2 regions of the Viridibacillus sp. NPDC093762 genome follow, and region 1 is predicted to be linked to the other one. Evidence: predicted binding sites of a transcription regulator. Region 1 holds the regulator's gene; the other holds the start of a gene.
What was found. Region 1 encodes NrdR, which represses ribonucleotide reductase genes. Its sites were predicted from a motif close to AACACNATATATNGTGTT; they were not measured.

Region 1 (15,441 bases):
AAGCATTGAACGTCGCTCAAAATATATATTTTTCCACTTGGAGAAAGAAGGAAATCCATATTTGCTCGTCAACCATTTAGGTATGACGGGCGCATGGTTCCATGTAACGCAACTTAGTGATATTACAGAAGAGAAATTTCTAAAGCATGCGCATGTTTTAATTCAATTCGATGATGAAAATTGGCTTGTCTATTCGGATATTCGCCGTTTTGGAGAAATGCGCTTTTTACATGAGCTAGCAGAGCATCCACCACTACTTGAAATGGCTCCTGAACCTTTTTCAGATGAAGCGCTATCTCATTTTCTTGAGAAAGCAAATTTAACGAAGTATGCAAATAAGGCAGTTAAAGAAGTGATTATGGATGGACACGTGATTGCAGGTTGCGGGAATATATATGCAACAGAAGCGCTGTTTAAAATGAATATTCATCCAGCTCGAAAACTGTCACGAATTAGTAAAGAACGTAAAATTAAACTTTTTGAGACAATTGTTCATATTTTGCAAGAAAGTATTGATGTTGGTGGTTCGACCATTTCGGATTACCGAAATATTAATGGTGAAGCGGGTAGTATGCAACGTCGATTGAAGATGTATGGGAAAAAGACTTGTCCGTCTTGTAATGGAGATACTAAACAAAAGATAATTGGTGGCAGAAACTCAGTTTATTGCCCAAATTGCCAACATTAAAGGTGTGATATAGATGATTATTGGATTAACTGGAAGTATTGCGAGTGGTAAAAGTACAGTAGCAGAAATGCTAAAAGAGTTAAATTTACCTATTATAGATGCTGATTTAGTAGCACGTGTAGTAGTAGAACCTGGAACAAAAACACTAAAACAAATAGTGGAAGCATTTGACGAAGATGTATTGCTAGATGATGGGACGCTTAATCGCCCTAAACTAGGAGATATTATCTTCCAGAATCCTGCAGCCCGTAAAACGTTAAATGATATTATTCATCCGGCTATTCGTAGTGAGATGCTTCGTCAACGTGATGAACTATTAAAAAATGGTGCAAGCAATGTCGTAATGGATATCCCATTATTATTTGAAAGTCGCCTTCACCATTTCGTTGAGAAGATTTTAGTTGTATCTGTCACAGAAGAAACACAATTAAAGCGTTTAATGGAACGAAATAATTTATCTGAAAAGGATGCTAAGGCGAGAATTAGTTCTCAATTACCGTTATCAGAAAAGGAAAAAGGCGCTGATGCGGTTATATATAATAATAAATCTCTCGAATCAACGAAAGAACAATTGCATAAAATATTATGTAAGTGGAATGTAATCACTTAAGGTATTTTTGAAAAATCTGAATTGAATAACTTTTAAATGTTCCTCATAATAGGTTTTACTTTCCTTAAAATGTGTTATACTAATTTTCGAATTAATAAAATAAGTATAACGCAATTACAGGAGGATATTATTCATGACAGTTTCTATTGCTATTAACGGATTTGGCCGTATTGGCCGTATGGTGTTCCGTCAAGCGATACTTCAAGATGATTTAAATATTGTTGCAATTAATGCTAGTTACCCGGCTGAAACGTTAGCACATTTGATTAAGTATGACACAAATCACGGAAGATTTGATGGGGATGTTCAATTTGAAGAAAAAGCCCTAATCATAAATGGTAAACGTGTTGAACTTATTAGTGAACGTGATCCTTTGAACTTACCTTGGAAAGAAATGAATGTTGATATCGTTATTGAAGCAACAGGTAAATTCAATGCTCGTGAAAAAGCAGCATTGCATCTAGAAGCAGGAGCTAAAAAAGTTATTTTAACAGCACCTGGGAAAAATGAAGATGTAACAATTGTAATGGGTGTTAATGACGAAAAATTAGACCTTACAAAACATGATGTAATATCAAACGCAAGTTGTACTACAAACTGTCTTGCGCCAGTTGCAAAAGTATTGAATGATACTTTTGGCATCGACAACGGTTTAATGACAACTGTGCATTCATATACAAATGATCAAAAAAATATTGATAACCCACATAAAGACTTACGTCGTGCTCGTGCTTGTGCGGCTTCAATTATCCCTACTTCTACAGGAGCTGCCAAAGCTCTAACTCTAGTATTACCAGAACTAGAAGGTAAGTTACATGGTATGGCGCTTCGTGTCCCAACACCAAATGTTTCATTAGTAGATTTAGTAGTAGATTTAAACAATGATGTTACGGTTGAAGAAGTGAATGAAGCGTTCAAAGCAGCATCAGTTGGTTCACTAAAAGGCATATTAGACTTCACAATGGAACCTTTGGTATCCGTGGATTTTAATACGAACCCAGCGTCAGCTACAATCGATGGCCTAACTACAATGGTAATTGGTAGTCGTAAAGTGAAGGTGCTTGCTTGGTACGACAATGAGTGGGGTTATTCAACACGCGTCGTAGATTTAACGAAAAAAGTTGCAGCTGCTCTAAAGGCTTCTGTAAACGTTTAATTTTAATAATAAGGCCCTTTCTAGTAGTGTACTAGAAAGGGTTTTTTAGTTTAAGGGTAGAAAAAACATCATATTAATGTGAACATATGTCTGTTTTTTCTGTTAGTATCGACCTTATATTGGCTAAAAACAGTATCTTTATCACACATCTGAGAATTTCCACTGCATTTTTTCGATTTTTTAAGGCATTATTTGATATAATAGATAAACTAAAATGTTTTGCAATCAGGAGAGAAAAAATATGAAATGTCCAGCATGTCAGTTTAATGGAACAAAGGTTATTGATTCAAGACCAGTAGATGACAATAAAGCAATCCGTAGACGCCGAGAATGTGAATCATGTGCATATCGTTTTACTACGTTTGAAAAAGTAGAAGAAATGCCATTAATCGTCGTGAAAAAAGACGGCTCACGTGAGGAGTTTAGCCGTGAAAAAGTTTTGCGAGGTCTTATCAGAGCGTGTGAAAAGCGACCAGTAGCCCTTAATCAATTAGAGGAATTAGTATTTGCTATAGAACAAGATCTACGTAGAATCGGTAACTCAGAAGTGAAAACAGAAGATGTCGGGGAAATGATTATGGATCGACTTGCGAAAATTGACGAAGTATCTTATGTAAGATTTGCTTCTGTATATCGTCAATTTAAAGATATTAATGTCTTTATTGATGAATTAAAAGAATTAATAGAAAGACAATCCGATGACAAGTAAATGTGATATGGAGGACGGTGATCGTGGTGCATTTATATAAAGAACTACAGCCCGTTGATCGATTGTCCATTCGAATGCCATTTCCCGTATCTAGCTACGATCGCCAACTTATTACTCTGTTATATCAGCCTTTAATAGGTGCTGAGCCCATTAGCTTATACTTTATGCTTTGGGCTGAAGGGGAGAGTACGACTGAAGCTGAATTATCACATTACCATTTGATGAACTCACTTGATATGCCGATCGCAAAGATTTTCGAGTCGCGCATCGCATTAGAAGCTATTGGTTTAATGCGCACTTGGCGTAAAGATTCTGAGGATGTACGTTCATTTATGTACGACGTGATGCCGCCTTTAGAAGCATCGGCTTTTTTTAATGATCCTTTATTATCCATGTTTTTATTTAGCAAAATTGGTGAACAAGCCTATAGACAATTGCGCCAACGTTTCGTTCAGAAGGGTCCATCAAATGATGGCTATCAGGAAGTGTCAAGAACATTTACAGATGTTTATCGTCCTGTGCAGCATCATTTACCTTCCTTTGAGAATGAGCAGACAGTTAAGGGAAAAGAGAAACCTAAAGAACTACCATTTAACTACGAGGACTTTGATTTTTCTTTACTTAGAGCTGGATTGTCAGAACAACTTGTACCATCTTCAGCGCTTACAGCTGAAGCGAATTCAACAATTGCAAAGTTAGCTTTTTTATATCATTTAACACCATTAGATATGCAAAAAGTTGTTATGCTTGCTCTAGATGATCATATGACGTTATCCGAGTCAAGATTAAAGAAATCAGCAGCTGATTATTACAAATTGACTGTTTCAACAGAACCACCTGCAATGCAACAAGCTTTCCAATCGGTCGTTAATGATGCAGACAAAAATAATACAAAAGAGCAAGCATTGCAGACTAAGGAAGAGTTATTGATTCATTATCTAGAAACAACCGCTCCAATTGATGTCTTGCGTGATATTGCAGATGGGAAAGAACCAATTCCTGCTGACATTCAGCTTGCTCAAAATCTTGTTCTGCAATATCAAATGCCAATTGGTGTTGTAAATGCCTTGCTTCAGTATGTTCTTTTACGTACAGACATGAAGTTAACTAAAAACTATGTCGAAAAGATTGCCTCTCATTGGATTCGAAAAGGTGTTAAAACGACGAAAGAAGCAATGGACTTAGCGCGTAATGAGCATAAGCAGTATATGGAATGGAAAACAGCTGAGCAAAAACCAGCAACGAAAAAACGATACAGCGGTGGTCGGGAAGAAAAAGTGCCTGACTGGTTTAAGAAAAATAAAGAAAAGAAACCTCAGAAAGAAGCTACTATGAAAGAAACTTCAAAAGAAGTAACTAAGAGTGATACCGATTTTGAAGAGGAAAGACGTAAAATTCTAGAAAAACTAGGAATAGAAGAAGGGCAGGTGGATTCACATGGAACCGATTAATAATCAACTTAGAAAAGTGATGGATTCACAAACTTTTCAAGAACGATACGAGCAAATGAAGCGAGAAATTCTTGAAAATAAAGGTGTCCAGCAATTTCTAGCTGACAATGATCAAGAAGTAAATAAAGATATGGTAGACCGTGGTCTCGTTAAACTATATGAGTATACTGGTCAACAACATGATTGTGATGCATGTCCATCCGTAGTAAAATGTCAAAATGCATTAAAGGGATTTATACCGAAATTGTCTATTATTCGTGATTCAATAGAAGTCGAATATACACCGTGCCAACAAAAACGCATGGAAGATGAGCGTCGTAAAGCGGCCTCTATGATTTCGAGTATGCATATGCCAAAAGAAGTGTTAAGAGCGACAATCAAAGATTTAATGATTGATGACCATTCACGTGTGAATATCGCCAATAGAGCAGCAGATTTCGTTCGTGAATTTAAAGAAACGGGTGAACTTCCTCAGAAAGGTTTTTATTTATACGGTGAATTTGGTGTCGGTAAATCTTTTGTATTAGGGGCTATCGCCAATGAACTGGCAACTTTACAAATCAAATCGGTTGTAGTATTTGTACCCGAATTTTTACGTGAAATGAAAGGTTCGATCCAAGATCAATCTTTACAAGAGAAAATCGATTTTGTGAAAAAGGCACCTGTTTTAATGCTAGATGATTTAGGAGCAGAAACGTTGTCGAGTTGGACGCGTGACGAAATTTTAGGAACAATCTTTCATTATCGAATGGCGGAGCAATTACCGACATTTATCACATCTAATCTTGGATACGATGAATTAGAAGACCATTTAGCATATAACCAAAAAGGTGATCGTGATATGTTAAAAGCTTCACGAATTATGGAACGTATTAAAGCTTTGACGACGCCAATTCGAATGAGTGGGCAAAACAGAAGAGATCAGAAATAGTTACAATTTTTTGTACGACTTTTTTTCCTACTTGATTTTAAACTTAATCGAGCGTATACTTTCAGTCATAATATAAAAAATGCTTTGAAAAGGACAACAATTTTTTGTACGACTTTTAGAGAGAGAAGCCTAGGCTGGAAGCTTCTTAGTACGGCAACTCATTTACCCCCTTGGAGCAGCGACAGTGAATGTACTAGTAATTGTCGACGGTAACGGCCCGTTAGCCGATCGAGAGCTTCGTCTATACCTGCATTCTATTAAGTGCGGGCAGTAGAAGGAAGAAGGGTGGAACCACGAGAATACAGCCTCGTCCCTTTTGGGATGGGGCTTTTTTGCGTTTTCAACTAAATGCTGAAGCGGCCCGTTTCAAGGAACACAGTCTAAAAACGCCACGTCCTGTTGCAACGACTGTGTGACCCGCTACGTGCGGTCCTAACCTCTCGTAAGGCTAAAATAAATACAATTAAAAGGAGATCACAAAATGGCAGACATGATTAATTTAAAATTCCCAGATGGCGCAGTAAAGGAATTTGCAAAAGGTACAACAACTGAAGAAATTGCACAATCAATTAGCCCAGGACTTCGTAAAAAAGCAATCGTTGGTAAATTTAACGGACAATTAGTAGATTTAACAACACCTCTAGAAGAAGACGGTGACATTGCAATCGTAACACCTTCAGATGCTGATGCATTAGAAGTAATGCGTCACTCTACAGCTCACCTTTTAGCGCAAGCTGTAAAGCGTATGTTCCCAGGTGTAAAACTTGGAGTAGGTCCAGTAATTGAAGGTGGTTTCTACTACGATATCGACTCACCAGAACCAATCACTGCTGATGATCTTCCAAAAATCGAAAAAGAAATGAAAAAGATCATTTCTGAAAACATCATCATCACGCGTCAAGACATATCACGTGATGAAGCAATCGAGCGCTTCACTGCAATTGATGATGAATATAAATTAGAACTTATCGAAGCTATTCCTGCAGATGAGCAAGTGTCGATCTATGAACAAGGCGATTTCTTCGACCTTTGCCGAGGTGTACACGTTCCATCTACAGGTAAAATTAAAGAATTTAAATTGTTATCAATCGCCGGTGCATACTGGAGAGGTAACTCAGATAACAAAATGCTACAACGTATTTACGGAACAGCCTTCTTCACAAAAGACGATTTAAAAGCACACCTTCAAATGTTAGAAGAAGCAAAAGAACGTGATCACCGTAAAATTGGTAAAGAACTTGAATTATTCACTACTTCTCAAAAAGTAGGTCAAGGACTACCTTTATGGTTACCAAACGGTGCAACAATCCGTCGTACAATCGAACGTTATATCGTAGACAAAGAATTATCTCTTGGTTACAAACATGTGTACACTCCGGTGTTAGGTTCTAAAGAACTTTATGAAACTTCTGGACACTGGGCACACTATCAAGATGATATGTTCCCACCAATGGAAGTAGATAACGAAACATTTGTATTACGCCCAATGAACTGTCCACACCATATGATGGTTTATAAATCGTCAATGCACTCATATCGTAACCTTCCATTACGCATTGCTGAACTTGGTACAATGCACCGTTATGAAATGTCAGGTGCTGTATCGGGACTTCAACGTGTACGTGGTATGACTCTAAACGATGCGCATATTTTCGTTCGTCCGGATCAAATTAAAGAAGAATTTAAACGCGTCGTAGAATTAGTGCTAGGTGTTTATAAAGACTTCGACTTAAATGATTACTCATTCCGTCTGTCTTACCGTGACCCAGCAGATACTGAAAAATACTTTGATGACGATGCAATGTGGGAAAAAGCACAAGGCATGCTAAAAGAAGCAATGGATGAGCTAGGCTTAGACTACTTCGAGGCTGAAGGCGAAGCAGCATTCTATGGTCCAAAACTTGATGTACAAGTAAAAACTGCAATCGGTAAAGAAGAGACTTTATCAACAGTTCAACTTGACTTCTTATTACCAGAACGCTTCGATTTGAGCTATGTTGGAGAAGATGGTAAACCACATCGTCCAGTTGTTATCCACCGTGGTGTTGTATCAACAATGGAACGATTTGTAGCTTTCTTAATCGAAGAATACAAAGGTGCATTCCCAACTTGGTTAGCGCCAGTACAAGTAGAAATCATCCCTGTATCAAACGAAGTTCACTTTGACTATGCAAAACAAGTAGAAGAAAAACTTCAAGCTGCAGGCTTCCGTGTTGAAATGGATGATCGTGAAGAAAAACTTGGCTACAAAATCCGTGAAGCACAAATGAAGAAAATTCCTTACATGCTTGTATTAGGTGATAAAGAATTAGAAGCAGGTAGTGTAAACGTCCGTCGCTATGGCTCTCAAGACTCTGAAAGCATTGCGATTGAAGATTTCTTAGCGAATTTAAAAGCTGACGTTTCTTTTGAATAAGTAATATCTAATATTAAAAAGGTGGCTGGGACATTAATGTCCAGTCACCTTTTTGTATGTTCTTAATTCTAAAAAATATCATCTGCTATTTTTTGATAAAACCTTTGCTTTGAGTTACCTTATTTCCTTATTTAAATACAGAATACGCCAAATTTAGAAGTTGAGATTACTTGATGTATAGATGATACTAGAAAAGTAGTTATTGCATGTAATTACAAACCATTTGAGTCTAAGGAGGAATTTATCCATGGGTGTACAAAGCGAATTTAATATGCCGTCTATTAATTTATTTGGAGCTGGGACAATTCGAGAAGTAGGTAGTCGTTTAAAGGGCTACAACGTAAAAAAAGCACTTCTTGTAACAGATGAGGGATTACACAAATTAGGTTTATCCGAAACACTAGCAACAATTATTCGTGACGCTGGTGTGGATGTAGCAATTTTCCCTAAAGTCGTACCAAATCCAACGGATATTAATGTAGCAGAAGGATTGGAAGTATACCAAAACGAACGCTGTGATGCGATTGTGTCATTGGGTGGAGGTAGTGCACATGATGCGGCTAAAGGCATTGGCATTGTAGCAACGAATGGTGGTAAAATTTCAGATTATGAAGGTGTCAATTTATCAAGTAATCCTTTACCAACATTTATTGCTGTTAATACAACTGCTGGAACGGCGAGCGAAATGACGAAGTTCACCATTATTACAGACACTACAAGAAAAGTGAAAATGGCGATAGTAGATAAGCATGTTACTGCACTTGCATCGATTAATGATCCTGAGTTAATGGTTGGTATGCCTCCACAATTAACTGCGGCTACTGGTCTTGATGCACTAACACATGCGATTGAATCCTTTGTATCCACGGCTGCTACGCCAATTACGGATGCATGTGCAGTGAAGACGATGCAGTTAGTAGTAGAATATTTACCACGTGCAGTAGCAAACGGTGAAGACATGGAAGCTCGTGAACAAATGGTTTATGCACAATTTTTAGCAGGTATGGCATTTAACAATGGCTTACTAGGCTATGTCCACGCAATTGCACACCAATTCGGAGGTTTCTATGACCTACCGCACGGTGTATGTAATGCAATTTTACTGCCACATGTATGTCGTTTCAATCTAGTGGCAAAAGTAGATCGTTTCGCAGAAATTGCTAAACACTTAGGCGAAAACGTAGAAGGCTTAAGCCAACGTGATGCAGCAGATCTTGCTATCGCTGCTATTGAGCGTTTATCAAAAGATTTAGGTATTCCAGCTGGTTTTGCGGAACTTGGTGCGAAAGATGAAGACATCGAAACATTAGCGAAAAATGCGATGTTAGATGTTTGCGCCGCATCGAATCCACGTAAACCAACATTAGACCAAGTTCAAGAAATTATTCGTAATGCATGCAAATTCCCGGTTAAAGAACAGGTTTTAGTGAATAGTTAACATAAGTTAATTTAAAGTATTTACGCTTATTTAAGCGTAAATACTTTTTCTTTTGAAAAACGTCGAGTAAAATCATTGACATTAGCGAATAGACATGATAAATTTAGAAAGGTTAATGAATACAAAGTTTGTGGTTGAAGAAGAGGCTGCCCGCTTCTCACCTGTTTGACTCATCACATGATGTTTACAGGTTACATGATAGAACGGATCACGCATTTAGGCGTGTACATATATCGGCGGGCGGACATTTCGACTATGTCCGCTCGTTTTTTTGTGGACATCGAAATATTCGTACCGGTCATCGGGCAAATAGCCCAAACCATGTATTCGCGACACTATTCGGAGGTGGATTGTTATTAGCAAAGACATGTATGTAAACGAAGGTATTCGCGCACGTGAACTTCGTGTTATCGATCATAACGGTGATCAGCTAGGAGTTAAGACACGTAACGAAGCTTTGGAGATTGCCGAACGCGCCAATCTGGATCTTGTCCTTGTGGCTCCTCAGGCCAAACCGCCAGTCGCTCGTATTATGGACCATGGTAAATTTAAATTCGAGCAACAAAAGAAAGATCGTGAAGTGCGTAAGAATCAAAAAGTTATCGTGATGAAAGAGGTTCGTTTGAGCCCATCTATTGATGAACACGATTTCCAAACGAAACTACGTAACGGGATCAAGTTCCTTGAAAAAGGAGACAAAGTTAAAGCATCTATTCGCTTTAAAGGTCGTGCAATTACGCACAAAGAAATTGGCCAACGTGTATTAGACCGCTTTGCTGCGGCTTGTGCTGAAGTATCTACGGTTGAATCAAAACCGAAGATGGAAGGCCGTAGCATGTTCTTAGTTTTACAACCAAAGAACGAAAAAGAGTAATTTTATAGTTACACGAACAGTTTAGGAGGAATTCGACATGCCAAAAATGAAAACTCACCGTGGTGCTGCGAAACGTTTTAAAAGAACGGGTACTGGTAAATTAAAACGTGACCGCGCATTTGGTAGCCACTTATTCGCGAACAAATCAACTAAAGCGAAACGTCACCTACGTAAAGGTCAATTAGTTTCTTCAGGAGACTACAAACGTATCAAGTCTCTACTTGCTTACATGAAATAATTCGATTCGAAAACATACAAATTCATAATATATGAATAGCAGGAGGTAATCACTATGCCACGCGTAAAAGGCGGTACAGTAACGCGCAAGCGTCGTAAAAAAGTTTTAAAATTAGCTAAAGGGTACTACGGTTCTAAACATACTCTTTATAAAGTAGCAAACCAAGCAGTAATGAAGTCAGGTCAATATGCTTATCGTGACCGTCGTCAAAAGAAACGTGATTTCCGTAAATTATGGATCACACGTATCAATGCAGCAGCTCGTGTAAACGGTCTTTCATACAGCCGTTTAATGCACGGTTTAAAACTTGCTGAAATCGAAGTTAACCGTAAAATGTTAGCTGATTTAGCAGTAACTGATGCACAAGCATTTGCTCAATTAGCAGATGCTGCTAAACAAGCAATCGCAAAATAATTCATGCTTTCTAGCGTGATTTAAACTCATGAATCTATGATTCATGAGTTTTTTTGTTAGAGAAATAAGACATGAGTATAGCATGTGCAATTGTTTGTATTTTTTGCAAATAAAAAAGAGATAATCTTTAATCACTTTTGATCAAGAGATTATCTCTTTTTATTTTTGGTCAGGAAATAACAGTGCAGCCAATTCCTCTTTGGAATGAAGAAAATCATCTAATGTATAGGCATCAAGAACGGCAATATATGCATGTAATGCTTTATTTAGGGCACCCTTTAAACTGCAGACAGGTGAAATAATACAGCCCACTGATTCTGGATTAAAACAATCTACAAGGTAGAAGTCCTCCTCGGTTTGTCGAACTAATTTTCCTATGATAATATCTTTTGGTTTTAAAGCTAATCTGATACCACCACCTCTACCTCGAACAGTTTCAATGTAACCTAATTTTCCGAGTTCGTGCGTAACCTTCATCAAATGGTTTTTAGAAATACCATAAGCATCTGAAATTTCTTTAATTGTAGAGAGATCTTCAATGTCTTTCGCGCCAAGATACAATAAGACACGTAGAGAATAATCCGTATACAAAGTTAAACGCATTTGATTCACCACCATTTCTTTTTACATTATACCATGGCATTGAATTGTGTCTAAAAATTTAAAAGATGTATTTTAAATGTGTCTTTTATGTTAAAGATGTATTAAAGATATTGCTTTAAAATGAAAATAGGCGTAAATTATAGACAGTTAAGAAAAGGAGTGTTTTATATGTTATCTAAATCAACTATGGAAATTGTAAAATCAACAGCACCAGTATTGGAAGTCCATGGTAAGGCCATTACAACGGTGTTTTACCGTAATCTATTTGAAGCACATCCTGAACTATTGAATATATTTAATCACGCAAATCAAGCAAAAGGGCGTCAACAAACTGCTTTAGCGAACACTGTTTATGCAGCAGCGGTGCATATTGAAAATTTAGAAGCCATTTTACCTGTTGTAAAACAAATTGCTCATAAACACCGTAGTTTAGGCATAAAAGCAGAGCATTATCCAATTGTCGGAGAGTTTTTATTAAAAGCTATTAAAGAAGTTCTTGGTGATGCGGCAACAGATGAAATTATCCAAGCATGGGGAGAGGCATACGGCGTAATTGCTGATGCATTTATCCAAACAGAAGAAGCGATGTATAAAGAAGCAGAAGCCCAAGAAGGTGGCTGGCGCTACTTTAAAGAATTCGTGGTAGAGAAAAAAGTACAAGAAAACGAGAAAATTGTTTCAATTTACTTAAAACCAGCTGATTGTAAAAAGTTACCTGTATACAATGCAGGTCAATATATAACAGTACAAATAGAAATACCAGGAGAAAAATACTTGCATAACCGTCAATATAGCTTATCACAAGCAGCCGGTGAAGATGCATACCGCATTTCAGTTAAACGTGAAGATGAAGGGCATCCAAATGGAGTCGTATCAGTTTATTTACATGAACAGCTAAAAGAGGGAGATACATTGCAAGTAAGTGCTCCAGCTGGTGATTTCCAATTAGACATGACTTCAACGGCACCAGTTGCATTCATTAGTGGTGGTGTTGGTATTACTCCATTAATGAGTATGTTTGAAACGCTTGCAACTACAGATGCTAATCGTAAGACAGCATTTATCCATTGTGCTCGCTCAGAAAATTACCATGCATTTGGACAAGAAATTGACGCTGTATTAGCAAAAATGCCAAATGCTAAATATTTTAAATTGAATTCTGATGAATCAAATGGTATTATCAATCGTGAATTTATACAACAACATGTAGCAGTTGGTAGTAACGTTTATGTATGTGGTCCAGTTAACTTTATGGAAGCAGTCATCAATGATTTATATGCATTAGGCTTCACAGATTCACAAGTACATTATGAATTTTTTGGACCAGCAATGCAATTAGAATTAAAAGCATAAAACGTCAAAGCCATTAGTAGTGTAAAAACTTCTAATGGCTTTTTAGTGTGAGATACCATTTGTATTTCTACTAGAACTTCACTAACTTCATCTAGAAAAGTGCCCTCCTCTAGCTAATTCAATCTCCCTTTTTGCCCTTAGAGTCTGCTCCAGAAAATGCTCCTTGTTAATAACCCCATAACTCATTTTCAAATCACACAGGTAGAATAGTGCCAAGGTTAAATCTCCAGGAGATGCACCTAGTTCATGCATGGGTTTTTAGAAAATTTTTTTTCAACGCCAATTTCTCCAAAATAAGGACTGTTACCTAGGTAGGATTATCATTAGGAAGCTGCTTGTTTGAAATAATATTTTATTATTGCTGGTTCGTTTGAGTCTTCTTTTTTTATATAAAATAAAGTTTTATCTCGAAATGCTTTATATAGAGAAGGTAATTTGAATGCTGGCCAATAAAGCCCTTGTATATATGGGGTATTACTTACATTGTAAATATCAAACAAAGAAATAGAGTAGGGGACTAGTACTTTGACAAAATATACGGATGTATTAGTTCTTGGTGGAGGAATTATTGCTAGATCTACCACATATTATGTTTCTAATACAGGGCTTTCTGTCACTGTTGTGGAAAAAGGTGAGCTAGTAAGTGGTACATCATCAAGATTAGCTAGAAAGCTGATGTCCTATTGGGGAGGAGATTGGAAAGATTATAATCGGTCTTCTTAGAGATTATTAAGTTTCTTACAAAAGAGGGGGTCTATGGAATGAAAAAATCGAGTATAGTTTTTGTTGTAATTCTCACTCTATCAATAGTTTTAGCTGCCTGTTCAAAGGGTTCAACCAGTGATGGTGGTGAATCGAAAAAGGGAGATGCAATTGTAATTGGTTCTGTTATACCAACTTCTGGTAATAATGCGACAGACGGAAAAGATATGAAAAACGCAATGGAAATGGCCATTTCAGAAATTAATGATGATGGCGGTGTTCTAGGTAAAAAACTAAAACTAGAAGTTGTTGATGATGCCTGTGATCCACAAACAGCTACAAGTGCCGCAAACAAACTAGTTTCCATGAAAGTAAAAGTAGTTGTTGGTGGATATTGTTCGGGTTCTACACTACCAGCTTCAGGCGTTTTTCATAATGCAGGAATCCCTCTAGTTGTACCAGCAGCAAACTCTTCAGAGCTGCCTGATCAAGGCTATGATAGCTTGTTCTTGATTAATGGACTTGTACCTGACCAATCTAAAACAGGAGCTGACTATTTTAATGAAAAAGGAGCAAAGAATATTGTTATTGTTCATGACAACTCTGCATACGCCCGAAATATGGCGGATTTTGCAAAAGAACATATAGAAAAAAATGGTGGCAAGGTTGTTGGTTTTGAAGCGATTAACCCCGAAGAAAAAGATTTTTCTTCCTTAATGACAAAACTTAAATCTTTAAAGCCTGATGGTACTTATTTTACAGGCTATTATGCGGCAGCAGGTTTAATGAAAAAACAATTTGACCAAAAAGACGTCTCTGGTTTATTTATGGTGGGTGATGGTAGCTATTCTCAAGACTTAATAGATATAGCAGGTGCTGATGCTGAAGGTATTTTAGTTACTGCTACACCGCAAGCAAGCTTTATCGAAGGTGCTGAAGAATTTGTAACTAAATATGAAGAAAAATATAGTTTATCACCTGGTCCATTCTCAGCTCTATCATATAATGGTGTGAAATTAGTAGCAGATGCCATTAAAAGAGCAGACTCTACTGATTCAGCAAAAGTAAAGCAAGCAATAAAGGAAACAAAAGGATTTGCAGGAATAGGACAAACCATTGAATTCAACGACAAGAACACATTAAATGAATCGAATTTTAAAATTATGACTGTAGTTAATGGGAAATTTGATATAGCAAAATAAACATGGATGTTCATAGTAAGTGGATATTAAGAACAGTGTGTAAAATAATGTTTTTATATGTAGGAAAACCTTAATGTTTAAATTGAATTAAATTTTTTACTTAGTGGTGTTTAAAGTTTACGACAATGATTAAGCTTAATCACAAGATACAGCTAAAACACCACTAAGTAGAAATACATATGATCTGAAAGGAAAGGATTTAATAATAGGGAATAGTCTAAAAGGAGGGCTACAATTGGAAGTTTTACTGCAGATCTTAATAGATGGACTAGTAATAGGTGCTTTTTATGCGCTAATTGCATTAGGATATACAATGGTATACGGCATAATTAAGTTGTTAAACTTCGCACACGGTGACTTATATATGTTAGGTTCGTTTGTAGGTTTTACGATCTTGTCTTTTTTCACAGGAGACGGTGGGTTTAACGGAGGGATTTTAGGATTAGCTGTTGTATTTCTCATTACAATGGCTATAGTGGGAACAATTGGAATGGGAATCGAGAGAATCGCATACCGTCCATTGTTATTGGCACCTAGACTTTCAATATTAATTACAGCTATTGGGGTTTCTCTATCATTAGAATATAGTTCAATGATTGGTTGGGGTGCTTCTTATAAAGTATATCCAATCTCTCCTCCTACAACTGGATTTGATA
Region 2 (15,441 bases), on a different contig from region 1:
TACACTACAGATGTGGTAGTAGCTTTATGTTATTTACAGTTATCGTAGGTATGTTCATCTACTTCCTAGTACCAACTGATCCTTTCTGGCTACGTATTGTAGATCGTATATTATTAATTCCAGTCGTACTTGGAGTCGCTTTTGAAGTACTGCAATGGACTAATGCTTGTCGGAATATACCAGTACTTCGCTATTTAGGTTATCCTGGTTTATGGCTTCAATTACTTACAACAAAAGAACCCAAAGACGATCAAGTAGAAGTTGCTATCGCTTCATTTAATAAATTATTAGAAATCGAGAAAGACCCTAAAAATATAACAATAAACTAACAGAAACGTAGAAGAGCTCAGTAAGCTCTTCTACGTTTTTCTTTTTATAGATAAAATGACATTTTACACAAATGGATTTAATTGGTATATTTTAATGGAGGAGGTTCTTTCTATTGAAGAAAAGACTTTTTGTTATTTCTGCTGTTTTTATATTAATTAGTAGTCTATCTTTTTTATATATTTATATTATTAAAAACGGCAATCCTTATACGATGCTTTTAGTTCAATATCATATGAAAAAACATATGGAAAGAAACGACATTACAACCGATATGATAGTTCCGGATAATTCTGGTTACATAGAACCTAAACAGGTAGTACACAAGGATTATTATCGCGGCTTCTTTCAATTACAATTTAAAGATGAACCGCAAATTACTTATTATTACGGCCTACATAAAGAAAATAAAGCAATCATTCAATTTTGCAAAGAGAATCCGTTAGTTGTAAGTTCCTTTAAAAAGGCTAAACATAGTGAAGAAATTTGTGCACATGCCTATAATAACTAAAAAAATCTGTGCAGAATTTGCACAGATTTATTTGTTTTTAATAGCGCGAAGCTTTTGAATTCCTTTTACTCCAAAGTAACCTATTACCCAAAAGACAAGAAAATATAAACCATATCCCCATGCAGAGCTGTTTAATACCGTAAAGAGGATAATGATAAAAGCAATATAAGAAACTGCTAATGCAATCCATGGATTAATATTATTTAGAGCACATGAAATTCCCTGCACTAAAAAAGTTAAAGGAAAAACAAGGACTAAGCTAAGAAGGAAATAGGATTTATTTGCTTCTTCATTTCCAAAAGCTCCTGTTAAAGTCATCGCGATAACACCTAACATCGCAAACGCCGGGAAGAAAATACCCGCAATTTTATTACCCACATGATCACTCCTAACAAATTGTCTTCATTTTATCATGAATGTTCACATAGATGGGAAATTAAAAAATACGTTTAACTGTTTAATTTTACTACATCAAAAAAATCATCATAATCATATATTTGAAAGTCTGCCGCTTCACAACTCCCCCCATACATACAACTCATCATCCCTATTTTCTTCGCAGGGATTAAATCGAGTTCCCTATCTCCAATCGCTATATCTAAATCATATTTTTTATGTAAATATTGATAAGAAGTTGGATCTGGCTTGCGTGGAAAACCATTATCAACAGTGACAATTTCAATGAAGTAGTTTTCAAAACCATAGTATTGAAGAATATCCAAAACCGGTTTTCGCTCCTTATGGGTCATAATTACATTTTTGTTTGCAAATAGCAAAATTCTCTCAACATTAGGAAACGGCTTTATACTGCTTGGTGGTAAGTCTAGATTAAGCTGTTTAACCTCTTTTATTTGTTCATCTGATAATTCGAAATACTTAAATGCATGTGTTGCCGATATCTTCAATTCGCGATAAATATCTTCTCGAGCAACTGTCCCATTCAATATTTTATATAAATTTTCTGTGTACGCTGGATATGTATCAAATAAAGTACCATCAAAATCCCATAGTATATTCATATAACCCCTCCTAATTTCTACAAACAAAGTATTTATATTAATTACTTATTACTATTTCCCCAAAAAATTGTTGTATTTATTTTTTGGCGTGTCTTTTTTATTTTCCACGGTAATATTCATGTTTATTTTCCCTCCAGATAATATAGCAATATTATTTACATCTTTCTCTCATTTAAACATAATACGCCTAACCTACAACTTCCAGGAACTTCTTTTATCTGCATTATAATCAGAATCACGTTAAAAATTCCAGGTGCTTTTTTACATGGTTTTACTAGATCTATTCATAAAACTGAATTTCAATCAAAAAAAAGACTCCCTCTTCATCTATTAATGAATGGGAGTCCTTAATGGTTGTTATGATTTTAAGTGTTATCTAAAATAACCGTTTTCGCGCTCGTTAGTAGCTCAAATTCAGTGACTTAAAGACCACATTTAAGTTGTGCTCCACAGTTAGTGCATGTGTTACAGCCGCCTAGTTCTTCGACTGTTCCTTTGCGACATACTGGGCATGTGTTACCGACTTCAGAGCCGATTGTTACGTTTGTTGAACGTAAATCTTGAATTGTATCGATTAAAACAACTGGACGTTTTTCAGTCACTTGTTCTTCTTGTAGAGTGTCCTCGTCCATAACGTTTTCTTCTGCTTTTAGAGTTAATACTTGTGAATCACGGCTACCATCTACATAAACTGTACCGCCTTTAGCGCCACCGTTATATAAGCGTTCGTACACTTTCTGTACTTGCTCCACAGTGTAACCGCGTGGTGCGTTTACTGTTTTAGAGATTGAGCTATCAATCCAGCGTTGGATGATACATTGTACATCTGCATGAGCTTCTGGAGCTAATTCCATGGCAGTTACAAACCATTCAGGAAGGTTTGCTTCATCTGCATCTGGGTTAGCAGCTAAATATTCTTGTACAATATCAGCTTTTACTTCAATGAATTTACCAAGACGACCACTACGGTAGTAAGTAAATGAGAAGTATGGTTCTAATCCAGTAGAAACCCCCACCATTGTTCCAGTTGAACCTGTAGGAGCTACAGTTAGTAAGTGCGAGTTACGAATACCGCCTTCAAGTACTGCTTCACGGATATGCTCAGGCATTTTTTGCATGAAGCCAGTTTCTGTAAAGCGTTTGCGAAGTGATAATGTTTCAGCTTCTGTTTCTCCTGTTAAGAATGGAAAACTACCTCGTTCTTTTGCAAGTTCAGTAGAAGTTTCATAAGCTGTTGTCGCAATCGTCTTAAAGATTTCATCAACAAGGATGTTACCTTCTTCAGAACCGTATTCTTTTTCACAGTAGATAAGTAAATCAGCCATTCCCATAACACCTAGTCCAACACGGCGTTCACCTAATGCTTGTACTTTGTTGTCTTCAAGGAAATAAGGTGTAGCATCGATTACGTTATCTTGCATACGTACTCCGACACGAACTGTTTCTTTCAACGCTTCAAAGTCTACTGTTTTCGTATCTTTTTGAGCAAATTGCGCTAAGTTTACAGCTGCTAAGTTACATACTGAATACGGCGCAAGTGGTTGCTCTCCACATGGGTTTGTTGCTACAACTTTCTGGCCGTATGCTTTTGCATTTGTCATGTCGTTTGCGTTGTCGATGAAGAAAATACCTGGTTCTGCTGAGTAAGTTGCACAGATATTGATTAAGTTCCAAAGTTCACGTGCTTTTACTTTTCGGTACGTACGTACAGCATGTCCCATTTCAGCCCATTCACGAACATCGCCAACTTCATGCCATGTATCGTTATAGATTTTCATTTCTTCAGCATTATATGATTCAACCGCTGGGAATCGTAAGTCAAATTCAGCATCAGCTTCTACAGCTTCCATGAATTCATTTGTGATTGTAACAGAAATATTCGCACCAGTTAGGAATTCAGCGTTATGTACGCTGTATGTTCCGCCATCACGTAATTTCGTCTCAGCATCACGAATAATCGCTTCATTAAAACCACCGACACCAGGGATAGTTTTATAATTAATAATACCTTGATACATCGCTTCTTCTTGTTGCGTTAAAGGTTTGAATTTTAGTTTTTCTTTTGCTAGACGTTGGATTGTTTCATCCGTTGTATTTTCGATTAAGAAACGTAAAATACGAGGATTCTGCATTTTTGAAATAATAAATTCAATTATGTCCGGATGCCAATCTGCTAACATAATCATTTGCGCACCACGACGTGATCCACCTTGTTCAACAAGATGAGTCAGCTTAGCAATATCATCTAACCAAGAAACAGATCCTGATGATTTACCGTTTACACCACGAGCAAGCGTGTTTCGTGGACGTAATGTAGAACCATTAGTTCCTACACCGCCACCGCGACTCATAATTTCCATTACTTGTTTACGGTGATCACTAATGCCTTCACGAGAGTCTGCTACAAATGGCATTACATAACAGTTAAAGTAAGTAACATCTGTTCCTGCGCCTGCTCCGTAAATAACACGTCCCGCTGGAATAAAGTTTAACTTCACTAATTGTTCGTAGAATTTTTCATACCATTCTTGGCGTTTTTCTTCTGTTTTTTCAACGGCTGCTAAGCCAGTTGCATTACGTTTCGCAATTTGTTCGTAAAAGACTTCAAGAGGCTTCTCAATAACGTCTAAAGAACGTGTGACAATTCCTGATTGTTGTTCAGAATCATCATCAATAGCACTTCTATAATCTGCTTCAATCAGCACTTCAGCTGTTTTCTTTTCTGTATTAATTGAAACGATATAACCAAGACCACGTGCTGGGAATTTAGGGTCAGCTTTGACCGTTAAAACAACAAAATCCCCTGCTTTTAGCGTTTTCTTTTCCGTATCTTTAAAAGAATAACGGTCTATCATGACTAATCGAGACACACCTTTATGTGTTATATGCATGTCCTCTGTGATGGCATGAACTTGTGGAAATTGTTGAATATCATTATTTAATTGTTGTACATTAATCGTCTGATTATGATGCTGTGAAGCAAGTACCATTATCATTCGCCTCCCTATTTAGATCGCGCTTTAAATACTATATATAGTGTTTGTTCAAGACATTACGATACTATATATTGATAAAAAAAGCAAACAAGGTGATTTTGAGCAAAATGTTGATTTAACAACATTGGAAGCGATTTTTCGATTTTTGTAAAACTAAAATAAGTCAAAAAGACTACTATCTTCTAAAATTCCATTCATCACTTTCATAGCGAGTTTTTGCTAAATTATTAACAAAATCCATTTGTTCCTGCGTTAACGTGTACGGTACAAGTTCTATGTCTAACCCGTCCTCAAATCCTTTGCGGAAAGCAGATATACATGTCTCAACATCGACAGGTTTTTGTGCTAACTGATTAATAGCTACCGCTTTTTGTGGTAAATGTTTGCGCATACGCTCTTTTGAAGCTTCCGATGGAAATTTAAAAAGAGAAATCAATTTTTCATCATCGAGATCGATTAATATCGCTCCATGTTGTAAAATGACACCTTCTTGTCGCGTTTGTGCACTACCTGCTACCTTCTTACCTTCTACTACTAATTCATACCAACTTGGCGCATCAAAACAAACCGCGCTCTTCGGAGTTTTCAAATCTGCTCGTTTTTCTTCTGAATCTGGAACTGAAAAATAAGCATCTAACCCTAAGTTTCGGAAACCTAGTAATACGCCTTCGCTTAATACTCTATAAGCTTCAGTCACCGTTTTAGGCATGTCTGGGTAGTCTTCATTAACAATGATGCTATATGTTAGTTCATGTTCATGTAAGACTGCACGACCGCCAGTAGGACGGCGTACAAATCCAACATTTAATTTATGTAATTGTTCAAAATCAATGTCTTTTTCAGCACGTTGAAAATATCCAATAGAAAGTGTTGCTGGATTCCATTCGTAAAATCGTATTACTGGTGGAATTAAACCTTTACTATGCCAATGTAGGAGTGCTTCATCTAATGCCATATTGAATGCAGGGCTACAAGGACCTGAATTAATAAAATACCATGTTGTTTTCATTTGGTCTCCTCCTTATAATCAACTTATCTATTTTAACAAACTCATTGGACTATCGCTACATGTTCTTTTATAATATTACTGTAGATAGAAAGGGGTAAGACGATTTGAGTTGGTTATATACATTAGCAATTGTTTTATTTGTGGTGATTGTATACGCTTTAGTAAACGCTCTTCGTTTCAAAAAAGCAGTTACAACTTTAACACAAGAAGAATTTATTGAAGGTTATCGTAAAGCACAATTAATAGATGTGCGTGAGCCAAAAGAATTTGACGGTGGTCATATTCTAGGCGCTCGTAACGTTCCAACCTCACAACTTCGTCAACGCTATAAAGAAATTCGCCCAGACAAACCTGTTTACTTGTACTGCCAAAATGCTGGACGTAGTGCACGTGCTGCTATGTTATTAAAGAAAAAAGGCTACGATCAAGTATACCAATTACAAGGTGGATACAAAAATTGGACAGGCAAAATCAAAGTGAAATAATTTGATTGCGTTGCAAATAAAAAAGAGTCATTTCTATTTATAACAGAAATGACTCTATTTTTTCTTAATTATATATGTTTTATCTATAAATTAATAACGTCCATAAAGGAGGATATAATGCCAAAATTCTTATATACATTTCACGAAGATTTGCGACAAGACATCCCTAACTATGCAGATGTATCAGCGGTCTTTGAGCGCATCTCAAAAAAACTAAATGAAGTACACCCTGCTAATTTTCGTGGTGTGACTGTCGAACTAAATAATTCACAATTTCATCATCATTTACTAGAAATGATGGAAAAGGAATTAATCCGCTATGAAAATTTGAGTTATATATATGCCTCATTACCTAGCATTGTTTTAAATTCTGTCTCAGAAGATCAATTAGATAATCAGTTAAAATCAATTAAGACATTTAGTAATTCTTTAATCTACTTCCCTGATTATGAAGTCGCTATTACACAGATTCCTGTATTCCGCTCCGATTCAGAGTGGCCAGAGTTTTTCTATTTTACAACAAGTGCGGAGAAAATGATGAATTTTATAGAAGCTGTTCAAGAACAGTTACGTCAAATGTTGATGGAAACTGTCACCTACTTAGTTGATGTTCATGATGGTATTAAACGACGGAGTTACGGCGAAGGTAAGCAAATTACAAGAGAAGATGTTTTCTTAGAACCTTCACTTAAGCAAGAGATTTTCCGTTCAATTGATGAGTTTTTCAAGGAGGGTGGCAATTTCTTCAAACATTACGGCCTTCCTTATAAAAGAGGAATCTTATTATATGGCTCACCAGGAAACGGAAAGACTACGCTTGTAAAGTCCATTACAGGTTCTGTAACAGCTCCTGTTGTGTATTGGCAAATAACTGAGCATACATCAAGCGAGTCCATTGAAGAGGTCTTCCGTATGGTAACAAGTTTAGCTCCAGCAATACTCGTTATTGAAGATATTGATTCTATGCCTGAATATACACGTTCATTATTTTTAAATACACTCGACGGTGCACAATCACGTGAAGGTATTTTTTTAATTGGTACGACCAATTATCCTGATCGCATCGATCCAGCTTTAATCAACCGTGCAGGAAGGTTTGATCGAGCATACGAGATTATGAATCCTACAACTGAAATACGTGCGACATATTTACGCAAATTAGATATTCAGCATATATTCACAGAAGACGAGCTAATTGATGCTGCTAAACTTTCAAAAGAACTTTCTATGTCACAACTTAATGAATTATATATGTCAGTCGCTCTAAATTGGCATTATGATAAAAAACTCGATTATGAGAAATGTATTAAAGATTTACAAAAACAACGTAAAAAAGCCTTCCGTAATGAATGGGAAAGAAATGAAGTAAATATAGGGTTCTAAAAAAATACCCTCCTAGAGAATGATTGACTCAATCTCAGGGAGAGTATTTTTTTACGAATAGTATTTAATATCTTCATTAAATGGTTCTAATTTTTCTTATTTATACCTTATCTTGATAAACATCCATTACCTGAAACGTTTGACAAACAAGTAATAAGTCTGGGCTAAAGGTAAGATCATACTGATTGAGCTCCCAAGTGAAAAATTTCACATGCTCCCTATACCAATACGCATAGGTTAAATCTCCTTCACCTTCAGCCTTTGTAAAATCACTTGTTACTTCATTCATTTTCACCAAATCGATTTTTGTATATTTTATAATTGCTAACGGTTCATTGTTACCATCTAACACAATATCATACTGTCCAACTTTTTGAATTTCTTCTTTTTCAAGTTCATATACACAATGCGCAGCACATGTTGCTGTTTTGATTCCATTCACAACTAAACTCCCTAAATCATCCGCCATTTCTTTGGAGCCATCTCCAAACATCCATGACTCTGGAGTTGCCATATCTAATTCATTTTCTTTAGCATATGTATACCAATATTCATCTATTTTATTGATTGCCATTAGGTACTTTCCTCCTTACAATCAAAATCCTTTAAGTATTGCATACTAGTAGGGCATTTTCACCTTTATCTGATAGTTCTTTCACCTTAATTACTACTTTATCGGATTCCAGCCTATCATCTATACGCCCACTTGATTTCTAATAATAAATACAATCACAATGATTCTTTGAAGAAGTTCTATTTGATTGTTTAGACTTTCATCTTGACTTTTCGCCAAACTATACCTTAAGTATCTCATTCTTTTAATCTATTATTTCATGTCAAGTCCTCCTATATTAGTAATGAGATAATTATATTGCATTACTTAATATAAGAGGTTTCATATGCAGTAAACAGGTTTGAATTCTATACTTACTGTTTTAATCTATAACCGTTTTTTGCTTATTGATTTCTTGTAAAATTTGTAGATTCGTTAAACCATGTTTATGTAGCAAATCATAAATGATTTTCTTTTCGTATTCCATTAGCGCCTTTGTATGCGCATCTGGAGTGAAATAGATTAAGGTACTTTGTTCTTTTTGTTGCTTTATGTACAATTCAGAAATTAATTCATCAACCGTATATTCTTGATAATCCTCTTCTAAGGATTTTAGCAAGTCATTTTGATCATTAGTTGTATCATTAATACTTTTAAAGTAAGCCATGAAAACTCCCCTTTTTTCACACATTGATTCATACTGCATTTATGTTAGCATAGCAATTTTAAAGTCATCTGTCTATGTCCAAGCGATTTTTTCCATAACTAACATGATCTTTTCATTAAGCTATTTATATACAAATCATGAGAAAACCCCTAGCAAAGTGCTAGAGGTTTTCAATATACGAATATATTATACTCCTACTGTTTCTCTTTCGTATCGTAACACTGGGTTACGAGCTGCTCTTGTTTCATCAAGACGGCCAATAACAGTTGTATGTGGTGCATTTTGTACTACTTCTGGTGTTTCTTCTACTTCTTTAGCAATTTGAATCATTGCGTCACAGAAAGCGTCTAGTGTTTCTTTAGATTCTGTTTCAGTTGGTTCAATCATTAAACCTTCTTCCACATTTAATGGGAAGTAAGTTGTTGGTGGATGGTAGCCAAAGTCTAACAGTCGTTTTGCCATATCAAGTGTACGAGCGCCAAGTTTCTTCTGGCGGCTTCCACTTAATACAAACTCATGCTTACAATGACGGTTGTAAGGTAGATCAAAGTATGGCTCTAATCTTCTCATCATATAGTTTGCATTAATTACTGCATTTTCAGTTACTGCTTTAAGACCATCTGGACCCATTGAACGGATATAAGTATATGCACGAACATTAATACCAAAGTTACCGTAGAACGGCTTCACGCGACCAATTGATTGTGGACGGTCATAATCGAAGTGATAGCCTTCTTCTGTTTTCACTAATACTGGCTTTGGAAGGTATGGAATCAAGTCTGCTTTTACGCCAACTGGACCTGAACCAGGACCACCACCACCGTGAGGACCAGTGAAAGTTTTGTGTAAGTTTAAGTGAACGCAGTCAAAGCCCATATCACCAGGACGTGCTTTAGACATAACCGCATTTAAGTTTGCACCATCATAATATACTTTACCGCCAACCGAGTGAACGATTTCAGCGATATCTAGAATATGTTCTTCAAAAAGACCTAATGTATTTGGGTTAGTCAACATAAGTGCTGCTGTATCATTCCCAACTAGGCGACGTAAGTCTTCTAAATCTACAAGACCGTTGTCATCAGACTTCACAGTTACTGTATCAAAACCTGCTACTGTTGCTGATGCTGGGTTTGTACCGTGAGCAGAGTCTGGCACAAGTACTTTCGTACGTTGGAAGTCACCGTTTGCTTCGTGGAATGCACGAATCATCATTAATGCAGTCCATTCACCATGTGCACCAGCCGCTGGTTGAAGCGTTACTTCATCCATACCAGTGATCTCGATTAAATGCTCTTGTAAATCATACATCAACTCAAGTGCACCTTGTACTGTAGACTCATCTTGTAATGGGTGAATATTAGCAAATCCTGCAAAACGTGCAACTGATTCATTAATTTTCGGGTTATATTTCATTGTACATGAACCAAGTGGGTAGAAACCTGAATCTACACCGTGGTTACGGCGTGATAGCGCAGTATAATGACGCATAATATCAAGCTCTGATACTTCAGGAAGTTCCGCTTCTTCTGTACGAATAAATTCTCTTGGTAAGATAGCAGCTAAATCTACTGCTGGTACATCAAGCTCTGATAAACTATAGCCTACGCGACCTTCTGTTGATAGTTCAAAAATAAGTGGTTGATTATCGTTATGCATGGAGAGCCCCCATTTCTTGCACAAGTGCATCGATTTCTTCTTTTGTACGTTGTTCAGTAACAGCGATTAGTGCATGGTTTTCAAGTGCTGCATCTACTTTACCTAAATCAAAGCCACCAATAATGCCTTTTTCAAAAAGTCCCTTATTAATAGTAGAAACAGATGATTTACACTTCACAACAATCTCGTTGAAATGTGCGCCTTTATAAGCTACAGTGAAACCTGCCTTTTCAAAAGCTTCTTTAGCATAGTGGGTTTTTAAAATATTTTGAGTAGCAATTTCTTGCACACCTTTTTTACCTAGAGCTGTCATTGCAACTGAAGCTGCAAGTGCATTTAACGCTTGGTTTGAACAAATATTAGAAGTCGCTTTTTCACGACGAATATGTTGCTCACGTGCTTGTAAAGTTAATACATAACCGCGACGACCTTCATCATCAATTGTTTCACCAATTAAACGGCCAGGTACTTTACGCATTAATTTTTTTGTAACAGCGAAGTAACCACAGTGTGGTCCGCCAAAGCTTTCAGGAATACCGAATGGTTGAGCATCCCCGACAGTAATATCCGCACCCATTTTACCTGGAGGTGTTAGAATACCAAGTGCTAATGGGTTAGAAGATACGATACATAAGCCTTTTGCATCGTGGATTAAGTCTGCAATTGCTTGTACGTTCTCTACTTGACCGTAGAAGTTAGGATATTGAACCATCACAGCAGCTGTATCTGCATCGATTAATTCTTTTAACGCATCAAGATCAGTGACACCATCTTTTAAAGGAACATTTACAACTTCAATTGATTGACCAAGAGCATATGTTTTAACTACGTCATGTGAAATTGGATGAACCGCACCAGAAACTAAAAGCTTTTTGCGACGAGTATGTGCCGCTGCAAGCATACCAGCTTCAGCAAGTGCTGTACCTCCATCATACATAGATGAGTTTGCTAAATCCATGCCTGTTAATTCTGCAATCATTGTTTGGAATTCGAAAATAGCTTGTAATTCACCTTGTGAAATTTCAGGTTGGTAAGGTGTGTAAGCTGTATAGAATTCTGAACGTGAAATAACGTGATCAACAATAACTGGTTTATAGTGATCATAAACTCCTGCACCTAAGAATGATGCATAATCATCGCTATTTGCATTTTGTTTAGAAAGTTGTGCTAACTCTTTTAACAATGCTGATTCAGATTTTGCAGGTTTAATGTTGTAGTTTCCTTTAAAACGAACTTTTTCTGGGATGTCTGAGAATAATTCATCAACATTAGAGACGCCAATTACATTTAGCATTTCTTTTTGATTTTGCTCAGTCATAGGTAAGTACCGATGCTTCATTCGAAAAAACCCTCTCTTCATGAAAATTATTTTTGGCGTTTATAAAATGGTGTTGCAGTAGTAACCACTTTTAAGCGACGGTTACGGATTTCAATCTCAAGCTCTTGCCCAAGCTCCGTATACTCACTATCAATTAATGCTAAACCGATATTACGTTTTGTTAATGGTGATTGTGTACCAGTTGTTACTTCACCAATTTGAGTATCACCTTTAAACACTGGGTAACCGTGACGTGGAATACCTTTATCAATCATTTCGATACCAATACTCTTACGTGGTACGCCATTTTCTTTTTGAGCTTGTAATGCCGATTTCCCAACGAAATCTACTTCTTTATTTAATTTCACAACGAAATTAATACCCGCTTCAAGAGGTGAAATATCTTTTGTTAATTCTTGGCCGTATAGTGGTAAGCAAGATTCAAAACGTAATGTATCACGTGAACCTAAACCACATGGTACTACACCATCAGCTTCTCCTGCTGTTAGGATTTTGCCCCATAAAGCAATGATTGCTTCAGGTGCTGCATAAATTTCAAAGCCGTCTTCGCCTGTGTAACCAGTACGAGAAATAAGCGTATCATAACCTGCAATCGATACATTTTGTTCTAAACGAAATGGTCTAATGTCTTGTAACGGTGTTTCAGTTAATGTTTGTAATACTTTTTCTGCAAGTGGACCTTGTAATGCTAATTGACCGTATTCATCTGATGCATTTGTTAACTTCACATCATCTGACAATAACGTCTTCATCCACTCAAAGTCTTTTTCAATATTCGACGCATTAACGATTAATAAATAACGATCTTCTGCTAATTTATAAATGAGTAAGTCATCTACAACGCCACCATTTTCATAGCACATCGCAGTATACTGTGTTTGGTTAATGGCAATTTTCGATACATCATTAGTAACAAGCTTTTGCAAGTATGCTAAACTTTCTGAACCTTCAACGAAGATTTCACCCATATGAGATACATCAAATAGTCCAGCTTTTGTGCGAACTGCTTCATGCTCGGCTTTAATAGAAGAAAATTGAACAGGCAATTCCCAACCACCAAAATCAATTGTTTTCCCACCATACTTCGAATACTCTTCGAATAAAGGCGTTCTTTTTAATTCATTAGCCACTAATCTTCCTCCTCATTTGTTTAGAACAAAAAAATGGACAGAGAAATCCTATAATTAGGATTCTCTGTCCATGCACCTGAAAGTTTTACCATTACGGCTGTCCTCTTTGGTGGCTGTAATCAATACAGCTCTCTCCAGAGTTGCGTCCCGTACGAGTCTTTTTGCCTGAGAGATTCATAACTTTTGTTATTTGCTCCTTCGGCGACGTCTCCAGACGTTCTCTCCCCGTACAATCATCCGCCCAAGATGGAATCTTGGTAGTATTTCCATGTCATTGTTCTACAACAATACGTCTCGTCTATATCCTAACATTGAATAGGGGTATCATGCAATAAATTTTATAAAATAGTTTATAAACGAACATTAACTAGTGTGATTTAATATTTCATTCGCCTTTTAGACGTTTTATTTGAAAAGCAGTATATTCAACAATCTGTTTTAGTGAACGGTTTTCTGTTCGAATTGTGATATGTGTAGCTTCTCTATAAAATTTTCGGCGTTTATAAAATAAATCTTCTAATTCTTGTTTTGTAGAACGTTGGACGATTGGACGGTTTTTATCTTTATGGATCCTCTTCCAAATATCTGGGAATGTCGCATCTAAAAAAAGGACTAGTCCAGTTTGACGCATTATTCTACGATTTTGAGGATTCATCGCTACACCACCACCTGTTGAAATGATGCAAAACTCATCTCGGAAATTCCGTAAAAAATCCGTCTCCAGTTGACGAAAGTGCTCTTCTCCGTATTTTTCAAATATTTCAGGAATCGTCATTTTCTCTCTTCTTACAATTTCTTGGTCCATATCATAGTAGGGCATTTTCAGATAGTAGCTTAAACGTCTACCAATTGCGCTTTTACCACAACCCATAAACCCTACTAAATATACTTTTCTCATTTTTTCACCTTCTCATCAACGACGACTGTTACTCTGTGCTATTTTCAATTTCTTGTATTTTATTTATAGTAGCACGAACATACGCCGATTCCAATGAATTATACGTTCGAAAATGAGATTCATAAGACATCACAGTGCTCAAAAGGTAACTCGTACAAAAAAACAATAGAATCATCGCTATTGGAAGAAGCATTCCTTTTTCATTCTTTAACATACGAAATAACAAAATCTTTCTCCTTCCTTAAGCCATTTGTAAACAATACTTTTGTTGTTAATGTTGTACGGTTTGCATCAATAAAAAACTGTATTTCATAGACATTCATCAGCATTGGCTCATTTCCTTGCCCTTCCTTTTGCATACGTACTACAGCACTCGACCTATTTATAGAGAAACTTCGATTACCCTTTCCAATGTGTAAATTTGCATTTGCACCTACGCCAATCGTTTTTATATCCAACAAATACGATTGCAAATCATACGTAAATAGCTCCCATTCAATTTCCTGTCGTTGATGAAAAGTTCTATTTGCTTCTTCATACCAAGGATAGAAGAGCATAAATAACTGCAAAAACAGCATAAGGACCATCAGTTGCAAAAGGGCATCCGCTAATGTATAACCAGAACGATTTTCTATTAGACGTTTTATGGCCGAATACATTTTTGCTGTTGTCCTTTTAAATTTTCATAAAATACGCACACTTCATTATTAGTGAAATACCATTGATAGTTAACACTTTCTATAGTTCGACTACCTTGAAGTTGTTCCCCCTGCTCGACTCGTTGAGAAGCTTGGTAAGCTGTTTCAGCGGCGTACATCGCCATTTTCTTATCACTTAAAGTACTTTTCATCATTTGCAATGCTGGTAAAAGAGTTCCGAATATCGTCAAAATAATAACTAGAGTGAGTAATGTTTCTGGTAATGCGTTCCCTTTGTCATTCCACAATTTTCATCCTTCCTTTAACAATATTAATAATAAGCGATTTGTTCCCCGTTGGCGTTACAAAAACCAATGTACCAAAACTCGAGAATGTACCCTGAGAATCAATTTTTATCTGACGTAATGGACTGCTATAACTATACGTAACTCCCTCTGGTAGTTCGCGTGTAAAATAATAACGTCTTGTATTAATTAAATTACCTTCCCCTTCCAACGTATATGCTCTGTATTTCTTTCCGTCGTCGAAAAATTCTAGATATGAAAAAACCCCGCTACCAATTGACTCACTTTGCACCTGCTCTATATCAAGCATTAATTGATATAAAAACTGATTAACCATTCGTTCATCCAAATTTGCTTTGCCTAGTGCCAAGCATAAAGAACAAATTATCATTGTAACCGTTAGTACTAATAACAATTCGACAAACGTAAAGCCAGCTTCTTTATTATTCATCTATTGTAGAAACTTCTCCATCCGAAATTTGAATCTTTTTTCCTGAACAAGCATTTGTATCTTGCTTTAAA

Region 2: a site for NrdR is predicted at 4,881-4,898, ahead of ACQKM9_RS10655 (vitamin B12-dependent ribonucleotide reductase). Genes of this name have one in related genera too.

What each region holds. Positions count from the first base shown of each region.
Region 1 covers NZ_JBNNUK010000003.1:160,095-175,535, reverse strand. Annotated here, with positions in the region: gene mutM (bifunctional DNA-formamidopyrimidine glycosylase/DNA-(apurinic or apyrimidinic site) lyase) at 1-688, shown strand, start outside; gene coaE (dephospho-CoA kinase) at 702-1,298, shown strand; gene ACQKM9_RS06300 (glyceraldehyde-3-phosphate dehydrogenase) at 1,432-2,454, shown strand; gene nrdR (transcriptional regulator NrdR) at 2,696-3,163, shown strand; gene ACQKM9_RS06290 (replication initiation and membrane attachment family protein) at 3,187-4,614, shown strand; gene dnaI (primosomal protein DnaI) at 4,601-5,545, shown strand; T-box leader at 5,621-5,863, shown strand; gene thrS (threonine--tRNA ligase) at 6,027-7,961, shown strand; gene ACQKM9_RS06275 (iron-containing alcohol dehydrogenase) at 8,209-9,399, shown strand; gene infC (translation initiation factor IF-3) at 9,767-10,273, shown strand; gene rpmI (50S ribosomal protein L35) at 10,311-10,511, shown strand; gene rplT (50S ribosomal protein L20) at 10,566-10,925, shown strand; gene ACQKM9_RS06255 (RrF2 family transcriptional regulator) at 11,085-11,528, opposite strand; gene hmpA (NO-inducible flavohemoprotein) at 11,697-12,881, shown strand; gene ACQKM9_RS06245 (FAD-dependent oxidoreductase) at 13,407-13,604, shown strand; gene ACQKM9_RS06240 (branched-chain amino acid ABC transporter substrate-binding protein) at 13,643-14,785, shown strand; gene ACQKM9_RS06235 (branched-chain amino acid ABC transporter permease) at 15,021-15,441, shown strand, end outside.
Region 2 covers NZ_JBNNUK010000007.1:19,864-35,304, forward strand. Annotated here, with positions in the region: gene ACQKM9_RS10635 (DUF1385 domain-containing protein) at 1-329, shown strand, start outside; gene ACQKM9_RS10640 (DUF3139 domain-containing protein) at 443-838, shown strand; gene ACQKM9_RS10645 (hypothetical protein) at 866-1,216, opposite strand; gene ACQKM9_RS10650 (HAD hydrolase-like protein) at 1,288-1,857, opposite strand; gene ACQKM9_RS10655 (vitamin B12-dependent ribonucleotide reductase) at 2,280-4,853, opposite strand; gene ACQKM9_RS10660 (lipoate--protein ligase family protein) at 5,029-5,862, opposite strand; gene ACQKM9_RS10665 (rhodanese-like domain-containing protein) at 5,967-6,347, shown strand; gene ACQKM9_RS10670 (ATP-binding protein) at 6,465-7,730, shown strand; gene ACQKM9_RS10675 (ASCH domain-containing protein) at 7,831-8,304, opposite strand; gene ACQKM9_RS10680 (hypothetical protein) at 8,666-8,950, opposite strand; gene gcvPB (aminomethyl-transferring glycine dehydrogenase subunit GcvPB) at 9,137-10,609, opposite strand; gene gcvPA (aminomethyl-transferring glycine dehydrogenase subunit GcvPA) at 10,602-11,948, opposite strand; gene gcvT (glycine cleavage system aminomethyltransferase GcvT) at 11,975-13,078, opposite strand; glycine riboswitch at 13,141-13,218, opposite strand; glycine riboswitch at 13,222-13,315, opposite strand; gene ACQKM9_RS10700 (shikimate kinase) at 13,464-13,976, opposite strand; gene comGF (competence type IV pilus minor pilin ComGF) at 14,177-14,635, opposite strand; gene ACQKM9_RS10710 (hypothetical protein) at 14,620-14,922, opposite strand; gene ACQKM9_RS10715 (prepilin-type N-terminal cleavage/methylation domain-containing protein) at 14,912-15,370, opposite strand; gene comGC (competence type IV pilus major pilin ComGC) at 15,363-15,441, opposite strand, start outside.